One region of the Clostridium thermarum genome, then DNA from elsewhere that is predicted to be linked to it. Evidence: riboswitches for the same ligand, from Rfam matches in the RefSeq annotation. Region 1 holds a riboswitch; the other holds the start of a gene.
The links. A riboswitch is a leader RNA that binds a small molecule or an ion and turns the genes downstream of it on or off. The one in region 1 is predicted to bind cyclic di-AMP.
Positions count from the first base shown of each region.

Region 2: it holds a riboswitch for cyclic di-AMP, as region 1 does, so the genes downstream of both, FHY60_RS15145 (cell wall hydrolase) here and FHY60_RS18275 (hypothetical protein) in region 1, are expected to answer to the same signal.

Region 1 is NZ_CP040924.1:1,564,490-1,569,183, reverse strand. Features, by position in the region: gene FHY60_RS07045 (response regulator transcription factor) at 1-578, shown strand, start outside; gene FHY60_RS07040 (sensor histidine kinase) at 614-1,852, shown strand; gene FHY60_RS07035 (cation diffusion facilitator family transporter) at 1,934-2,557, opposite strand; cyclic di-AMP (ydaO/yuaA leader) riboswitch at 2,771-2,892, shown strand; gene FHY60_RS18275 (hypothetical protein) at 2,894-3,784, shown strand; gene FHY60_RS07025 (chemotaxis protein CheX) at 3,852-4,313, opposite strand; gene FHY60_RS07020 (homocysteine synthase) at 4,545-4,694, opposite strand, start outside.
Region 2 is NZ_CP040924.1:3,312,049-3,316,742, forward strand. Features, by position in the region: gene cdaA (diadenylate cyclase CdaA) at 1-633, opposite strand, end outside; gene FHY60_RS15140 (hypothetical protein) at 865-1,893, shown strand; cyclic di-AMP (ydaO/yuaA leader) riboswitch at 2,063-2,205, shown strand; gene FHY60_RS15145 (cell wall hydrolase) at 2,205-2,738, shown strand; gene FHY60_RS15150 (NAD(P)/FAD-dependent oxidoreductase) at 2,914-3,774, opposite strand; gene trxA (thioredoxin) at 3,787-4,101, opposite strand; gene FHY60_RS15160 (PQQ-binding-like beta-propeller repeat protein) at 4,212-4,694, opposite strand, start outside.

The DNA of each region.
Region 1 (4,694 bases):
GATTAGATAATGCATTTAGTGACATTTACGATTTGATTATATTAGACATTATGCTTCCTAAGATGGATGGCCTAACTGTTCTGAAAAATATAAGAAAGGAAGGTCTGGGAGTACCGGTAATACTTCTCACCGCAAAGGGGGAAATCACCGATAAGGTTGCCGGCCTTGACAGCGGTGCTGATGATTATCTGGCAAAACCCTTTGCCACTGAGGAACTACTGGCTAGGATACGTGCAGTGGCCAGACGTAAAGGAGAGGTAATTCAAAATAGTACATTAAAATTTGGAGACATCGAATTAAATCCTTCAACCCTTAAATTATCCACCTCTACTAAGGAGGTAAAACTCATATTGAAAGAAAGTGAGCTGCTTGAACTCCTTATTAACCGAAAGAACTCTGCTACTTCAAAGGAATTAATTATAGAAAAGCTTTGGGGATTTGATTCTGAAGTGGAGCACAATCACGTAGAGGTCTATATTTCTTTTTTGAGAAAAAAGCTGGCCTTCTTAAATTCAAAGGTCATTATAAGTACTGTCCGAGGTGTGGGCTATATTTTAGAAATGCAAAAGGACAAATGATATTCTAGTCAGGAGGAATACAAGGGGGAATGCCTATGTTTAAAGAGCTTAAAAAGAAATTTCTCATGCTTAATTTAGTAATAATATCCGTGACTATGCTTGCAGCTTTTCTAACCATCTATTTAATAACCTATAATAACACCAGAAGAGAAATTGACATGGAGCTAAGGAAGCTATCTGAATTCAATCGTAAGCCCACTGATGGTTTTATGGATCGCCCTGGTATGAATTTATCAGATTTTGACCAGACACCCCCAAAACGCTCCGTTTCATTTGTAGTTTATACCGATAGCAAAGGTAATAAGCTTGCAACCTCTTCTATTTTTGAATTAGAAGATATTTTCTATGAAACCGCAAAAAATATAGCTTTGTCAAAGAATACTGAGAAAGGCCGTTTAAAATTGGATGGTACCCATTGGGCCTATATGAAAACTACCTACTTTGACGGATACAAAATAACTTTTTTGGATATCTCGGATAGTCAAGGAATTTTGACCAGACTGATATATACCTTTGCAGCAGTGGCAGCAGTGATGCTCATAGTCATTTACTTTATCAGCCGCTTCTTTGCAAACCGATCCATTGAGCCTATAAAGGAAGCTTTTGACAAGCAGAAACAGTTTATTGGTGATGCTTCTCATGAGCTTAAAACTCCCTTATCTGTAATAAATACAAATGTAGATGTGCTGTTGGCTAATAGTGACGATACTATCAGCGATCAGTCTAGATGGCTTTATTACATTAAATCAGAAGTGGAGAGGATGGCTCGGTTAACCAATGACTTACTATATTTAACCCAGGTGGATTATTCAGAAACAAAAATGATTTTCTCAGAATTCAATTTGAGTGAAGCTGTGGAAAGTGTGCTGCTCACCATGGAAGCAATGATTTTTGAAAATAATATATATTTAGATTATGACATAGAGCCCAATATAACTATTAAAGGTAACAGCGAACAGTTTAAACAGGTAGTGATGATATTATTGGATAATGCCTTAAAATACACCAATCCTAAAGGAAAGGTAACTATGGTATTAAAGAAAAATCATAACAACGTTATCTTGACAGTTTCCAATACCGGTAAAGGTATACCGGAAGAACATTTGCCCAAGATTTTTGATCGCTTTTACCGCATAGATAAGTCCCGTGCCAGAAACAGCGGAGGCTATGGCTTGGGCTTAGCCATTGCCAAGACCATCGTTCAGCAGCACGGCGGGAAGATTTCAGTGAAGAGTATTGAAAATGAACTTACCACCTTCACAATAGAATTATAATTCGTGTTAAATGAATAACTTAAAAATAAAGAGTCTGGATCAGCTTTAATACTGCCCCGGACTCTTTACATTTATTCAGGCTCAGCCCTGTAATAATATGGCTCCAATATAATGGACATCCTTCACTTCCAGAAGCTCAGTGACCACATCTTTTACCCTCTCCGAATCCACCGGAGCTTTATCAACTATGACTCCGCTGGTTTCTCTAAAAATCTCAACAGCAGCATAAAAAATAAAACCTGCCACTATAAGAGAGGCAATAGGATCAATAATAGCTGGGGCCCCAAGCCTTATACCTATAACAGTAGCAAGTACCCCTACAGATACAAATATATCTGCTCGGGTATGAAGTGAATCTGAGACAAGTATCTGACTATGATACTCCCTTCCCTTCTTATACTCATAGCTACTGACAAAAATATTGATAACCAGGGTTATAATTAAAGTAATAATACTCTCAAGATTAATACTTAGCTCTACAGGATTAATAAATCTCTGAACCCCACCATTGATAATATTTATTCCAACTGCTGACAACATTACCCCTATAAAAAGTCCTGCCAAGGTTTCAAATTTACTGTGGCCGTAGGGATAGTCTTTATCCACCGGCTTTGATGCAAACCAAATTCCGATAAGGCCAACAATATTTGAGGACCCGTCTGATAAGGAATGAAATCCATCTGCCATCATACTCGTACTCTCAATTACAGCTCCCAGAATAATTTTTAGTGCAGCTACAAGAATATTGGCAAAAAAATTATCAGCAGTACATTTCGCACTTTTTTTAAACTATCACCTTCCATTGTCACATAAAATTACCAAAGGCATCTTCATATTTTCTTCATATTTGTTTGTTAGAATCCCCTTGTGCTTGAGTTTGTCCCCCTTTTTTATCTAAATAAGTGCAAGCAAAATATATATGGTTTCAAGCCGAATGCTAAGGCAGCGGAGGATCAATAAAATTGGGGTGAATCCATCTTGGTAGGGAACTCTCTTTCCGAACCCGTCAACTAACTTCGTAGGCTTATGAGAGGAGTAAACATGAACAAACGTAATATTATATTAGCTTCTATAATACTAGGAGTATCTTTGTCTATTTTTTCAATTGTTAAATTTGAGAATACAGCAAAAGCTGGAGTTTACCAAGACCAGTCAGGAAATACTGTAATCTCAGACAATATTTCTACATATTCCGTACAAGCCCCGCCTGCCGAAACAACAGCGCAAACACAGCAGACCAATGAAAGTAATACAAATGATGAAATAAGTGTTGCAGTATCAGACACACAAAAGTCAACTGCAGATACTACAAGCAACGTGCCATTATCTAGAGGAGGAACACCATCTCCAAAAAAACTAGAGGAGGCAAAAAAAATGGCCCAAGCTGCTGAAGCAGAGACTAAAGCAAAGGCTGAAGCTAAAGCAAAGGCAGAGACTGAAGCAAAAGCAATAGCTGAAAAAGAAAGTAAGGTGGAGCTGCTGGATTGGTGGGATTCTGCCAGATATGTCTTTTCCAGAGGCACTACGGCAGTAGTTACTGACGTTTACACCGGTAAAAGCTTTAAGGTTCAGAGGACAATGGGGACAAACCATGCAGACACTGAAGCTTTAACAAAGGAAGATACCGCCATAATAAAAAGCATCTGGGGCGGGTTTTCTTGGGAGAGACGTCCCGTTATAGTAACAGTTGATGGAAGAAAACTTGCTGCCTCTATGAGCGCCATGCCCCACGCAGGAGTAGATTCAGAACCTGCCTACGAATATGTAAATAACCGTTCAAATGGCTATGGCAGCGGTGAAAACTTAGATGTGATAAAAGGCAATGACATGGACGGACACTTTGATATTCACTTCTTAAACAGCACAAGGCACATGGATGGTGATAAGGATCCTCAGCACCAAACTGCAATAAAAGTTGCTGCCGGTAAATAAACAGAATCCACCTGTGCTTTAAACACAGGTGAATTCTAATGGAATTTTACTTCATAAATAAAAAGATCTAATTCTCTTTGTAACTTATATCTATGTGTAAGGATTCTCCGTCATCAAAGTTTAACGGTACACAAACTGTTACAGCTTTGGCAGGAGTCAGCTCCATGTTTTCACAGGTTAACACAGTTGGGGGAGTAATATCTATAGACATATTTGCTTTATAAAATATATTGGCAGTGTGCCCCATAACCATATTAGCCAACTCAGCTATTGCACTTTTGGCCATTTCATCCAGCTCCGGCACAGGCATCCCAAACATCATAGCTGAGGCAATCCTACATGCTAATTGCTTGGACAGAGAGAGTACAACACTACCACTTATTTCACCAGTTATACCTATCATAATAATAACAAGATTTCCGATGTGTGGAGTACTTCTTGTGAATACCCTGCCAATTGTTGGCTTTAGTCCAGTTGTCTGGTTTACTACATCTAAGCTTGCTTCAATAAAGGGATTTATGTATTCCACCCTCAATGATGTCAACCCCATTTCTCTATATTATTAACTCCATATAGAACTATAAAATTCGTGTGTCACATAAATGATAATTATTAGAATCATTTACTTATTAAGCTTAATTATAATTGCATTCAATGGCTTTGTCAAGACATGTTATATTATGTAGAAAATTTAATAATATAGTAAAGAACAAACCTATGGGAGGTATTTCTCCCATAGGTTTATAATATCTTATACTTTTTATACGTCTGCAGCCTTTCTTAATGCCTCATCTAAATCTGCAATAAGGTCCTCTACATCCTCAATACCAATGGAAAGTCTTATCATGTCAGGAGTGACTCCAGCGGCTAATTGCTGCTCTTCTGAAAGCTGGGCATGGGTTGTACTTGC
Region 2 (4,694 bases), 1.7 Mb from region 1:
AGCCCTATGTCTGGTTCCTAATTTCTTATTTATATCAGTGTTGGCTGTCAGCGGTAATACACAACCGGAAGCCAATATTCTATCATTTCTAATAATTGTTGCCCCATCATGTAAAGGCGTATTAACAACAAATATATTTTCTAGAAGTGCAGCAGAAACAAGGGCGTCTATCTTTGTTCCTGAGGCAATAACATCGTTTAGCCCAGTTTTCTGTTCAATGGCAATTAAAGCACCGGTTTTCGATTTAGATAGATTATCTACTGCAATTACTAGGTCTGTAATTACCTTGTCCATAACTTCATCGTCTTCCAAAAGTATATGTTTTTCAGTAAATGCAGTTCGCCCAAGATGCTCCAAAGCCCTTCTAATTTCCGGCTGAAAAATAATTACTATGGACAATACTCCGATGGTTATTGTCTTATTTAAAATTAAATTAAACATGGTAAGGTTCAGTAAATCACTTATAGGGATTAATATAACGATTAATAATATACCCTTTATTAGTTGTTCAGCTCTTGTCTCTTTTATTAGTGTATACCCCTTATAGAATATGTATGATATCACAAGTATATCCAATACATCCCAAACACCCATGCCCTTTATGGTATAGACCAACATATCAAAAAATCTCAAAACTCTGTCACCCCAAGCATTATAATCTCATTTACAATTATACACCATTCTTCAACTTTAATGTACATAAAATGTAATTTAATAGTTTATTTTTTAGAACTTTAGCAAGAATGTCCCCTCAAGTTTAATCATAAAATATTATATAAATAAAATTTCTATGAGTAATTTATCATTATATGATAAAATATATCTGTACTATACGTATGTATAATTAAAGGGCGGTGAACATACTTGAAAACTAAAAAGAAAAAAGTTAATAAAACGTTAGTATCTGTTATTATAACCATTTTAGTTGCTTTAATCCTGGGAGGAACATTTTTTGCTTCATATTACATTTCAATAGACAAGTCACTTAATAGCTATGAGAAAAATATGAGTCAAGCTATATCAAAAATAAATAGCCTAAACAGCAGTACAAGCCAGATGTTGAAGGATAATGTTATTGACTCTGAGGCTGTTACCCAGCTTTCTGATAACATACTAAAAGAGTTAGATACCATAAAAGAGTCAGTTGAGGCAGAAGTCCCAGGTGATCAATTTAAATTGATGCATGTGGATTTGCTTGAAGGAATAAAATTAAATAAATTGACGTATATGCAAGCCTTCAGTATCTTACGAAATCCAAGCAGTAAAGACTTAAAGGATTCTTTCATGGACTTTGAAAAGTACCGTGATGATTGTGAAAGCTACTATACAAAAGTTTCTTTATCTGGAGTTTCCCCTTCTTTATTAAAAGAAGCTCAGGATTTCCTGGCTGCCTTTAAACTTTACACCGAGCAATTGATAGATACTCAACAAAAGGCAGATATGAAGACAAAGCAAATGTATGACTTTATTGATAAGCTAAACGAATCAGTAGATAAGTTTATCCCATTGAAAACAGACTTCTCTATTGAATTGAGAAAGGCTCGAGATAATTCATCAACCTATGATGAGGTTATTGCCTTTGCAACAGACTATCTTTCAAAAAACAGCCAGCTGCAAAATGCTATCTTAAGCACTACACCTCCGGATAACTGCAAGTCCTTGAGAGACAGCTTTGTGAAGCTAACTAAGGATTATGATGCCTACATCCAAAGCTTTATAGCAGCGGTAAATCTAGAGAAGGGTGAGGCTGAACTTCAACCGGAAGAACCTCTCGCTGATGATAGATTAACAGAAATCTATTATGATGCAAACAATAGATTCTTAGGTATCCAGGACAAGTACGACAACTTCCTTAAACAATTTACTGACTTTAAAAGCACAAACATAAAGTAAGGAAAAAGAATCCGGTAGCTGCCGGATTCTTTTTGTTCGTAATAGAAATAAAATGCGAACCACTTTTTTAATTAGTAATGAGTGATGAGTAATGAGTAATTACTCATTTAGAAAATTGCGTTGTGACGCAATTTTTATTTAATATGAATATTTTTCCCTCATTGGGGCATCATATCATTAGCCTAAATTTTAGAGGATTATTATGCTTTAAAATGCGGAGGAACCAAATTTTGGGGTGAATCACCAGTTCGGTGTAGGTTACACCTTTTCCGAACCCGTCAGCTAACTTCGCAGGCAAAAGGAGGTATTAAATGAATAAAAAATTAATAATAGGCTTTAGTTTTGTTTTGCTATTAGAATTTTGGGGGCATACAAATACCGAGGCAGTTGTGTGTCGCACAAATGTAGATTCTGTCCTTAAGGCCAGCAAGGATGATGCCACTCAAGTATTTAACTATAAGAACAAAAAAATACTAATAAGCGATGATGACATTTATCTCATGGCTCAAGTAGTTTTCGCAGAAAGCAATGCAGAACCATATCAAGGAAAAGTTGCTGTGGCTTCTGTAATACTAAACAGACTGCTTCATCCTGAGTTTCCGAATACTGTAGAAGATGTAATAAAACAAAAGGGGGCTTTTTCCTGTGTTAAAAACGGGAAATTATCAGTAACTCCCACAGAGGAATGCTTTGATGCTGTATACGAAGCACTTAAGGGGAAAGACCCTACCGGTGCAGCTGTTTTCTTTTATAATCCCCGAATTGCTACTTCTAAGTGGATGATAAATGTCAAAAAGAGTAATGTAAAGCCTATTGGAAACCATATTTTCTTCGTAGTAAAGTAATATTAACTGATATAAATTCAAATTTTTTATTTCTTAATAAATAATAAAAGGGATTTATAAAAGGATACCCATGCATTTATTATGTTTTAGCTTGCGTAGGTATCCTTAAAATATAAGTAAGCGACCATAAGATTTCTCATGGTCGCTTACTTATTACTATATTTCATCTAATTAACTATCTCATGGAATCAACATACGAAACAGCACTGAGTGCTGCTATGAGCCCTTCTCCTGCTGCTTTTATATATTGATAGGGCTTACCTATACAATCACCTGCAGCAAAGCATCCCTTTAAGTTAGTCTTCATATTTCTGTCCACCTTAATATGTCCCTCTTCCATTTCAAGACCAGGAACCAACTGCCCCGGTGATATGCTGTCTTTTAAAATAAACACCCCATCTGTCTTCAATGTGCCGTTGGCCAATTCCAATACTGTAACTATATTTTCACCCTTTACTTCTACAGGCTTATCCTTTATCACTTCAATTTTATCGCTTAATTTATAATCTCCGTTATACACGGGTATATAGTAGAGTTTTTGTGCTAACTCACTGACATAATTGGCCTCTTCTTCAGCTTCCTTATTATAGCCTATTACCGTTACCACCTTACCCTTGTATAGAGGAGCATCACAAGTAGCACAGTAACCAACTCCTCTACCGAGAAATTCTGCTTCACCTTTCAATGGCTTTGTGTACTCCATTCCTGTAGCCAGTATTACAGCCTTAGCTTCATACATTTTTTCATTAGCCATCAGTACAAAGTAGTCTCCCATGGCATAGATGGAATTAATTCTTTCAGTAGTTATTTCAATATCCATGGCCTCCATATGCCTTTGGAAGTTCTCCTTCAACTCTTGGCCGGTGATATTAGGAAATCCTAAGTAATTATTTATCTTTGGTGCCTTTATAAGCTTATTGCTTAAGTCACTGTAACCGAAAAGGATAATTTCTTTATTTCTGATTTTAGCATTAACGGCCGCAGATAATCCTGCAGGCCCACTTCCTACTATAGCTACATCATATCTTTTTCCCAAGGCCGCACCTCTTTAAACATATTTTTCAAGTAGGGTTTTTAGTTCCTGCTTTGGTCTGAAACCAATAAGAGTTTCTGCCACAGTCCCATTTTTAAATATAAGTATAGTTGGTATGCTTGCTATTCTGTATTTATTTGTTACTGTTGGATTCTCATCAACATTAACTTTTGCAAATTTAATTTTATCGCCTAACTCATTGTTAAGTTCTTCGAAAATTGGTGCAAGCATTTTGCAGGGTCCGCACCAGGCTGCCCAAAAGTCTATTACTGCCACTCCTTGATAATTTTCAACTTCTTCTATAAAAGTGCTGTCTCCAATTTGTCTCATTGTTATCCCTCCAATATAATTTGATACCCCGTACAGGTATATAATAATTATATAATTGTTTTAGATATGGTGTCAACCCCAGGTCTCTTATAATTGGACTTAAAAATGAACTACTTTACCTTAAATCCAATTATTTTACCTCCTCTGGTTCCAACCACTATAATATCATCAAAGGCCGCCGGTGTTCCTTCTACATTAGCCTCCAAATCTATTATATCCAATATTTTGCCGCTGATTCCTTCAATAAGAAATGCTCTTCCTGCCGAATCACATTGAACTATATATCCCTTTCCATCTTTTGAATATAGTGCCAAGGGCGAACTCCAGCAGTAGTTATCTAAGATAAGCTTCCATACTTCTTCGCCGGTATTCTTATTCATGGCTACAAGAATCCCGCTGTTGTAATTTGGGGTTCTGGCTATATTAAATATTGCAAGCTCCTTTAGTTCTTCCTTTCCACTGATAGGTGTGGCTAAGGCTCCACCATTGGTATTGGAATCATAGTAGCATTTATACTTATTCTCCCAGAGAACCCCTCCGGTAGCTCCGTTTATCTTTCTTACAAAGGAATAACCTCCATTACCCTGATTATC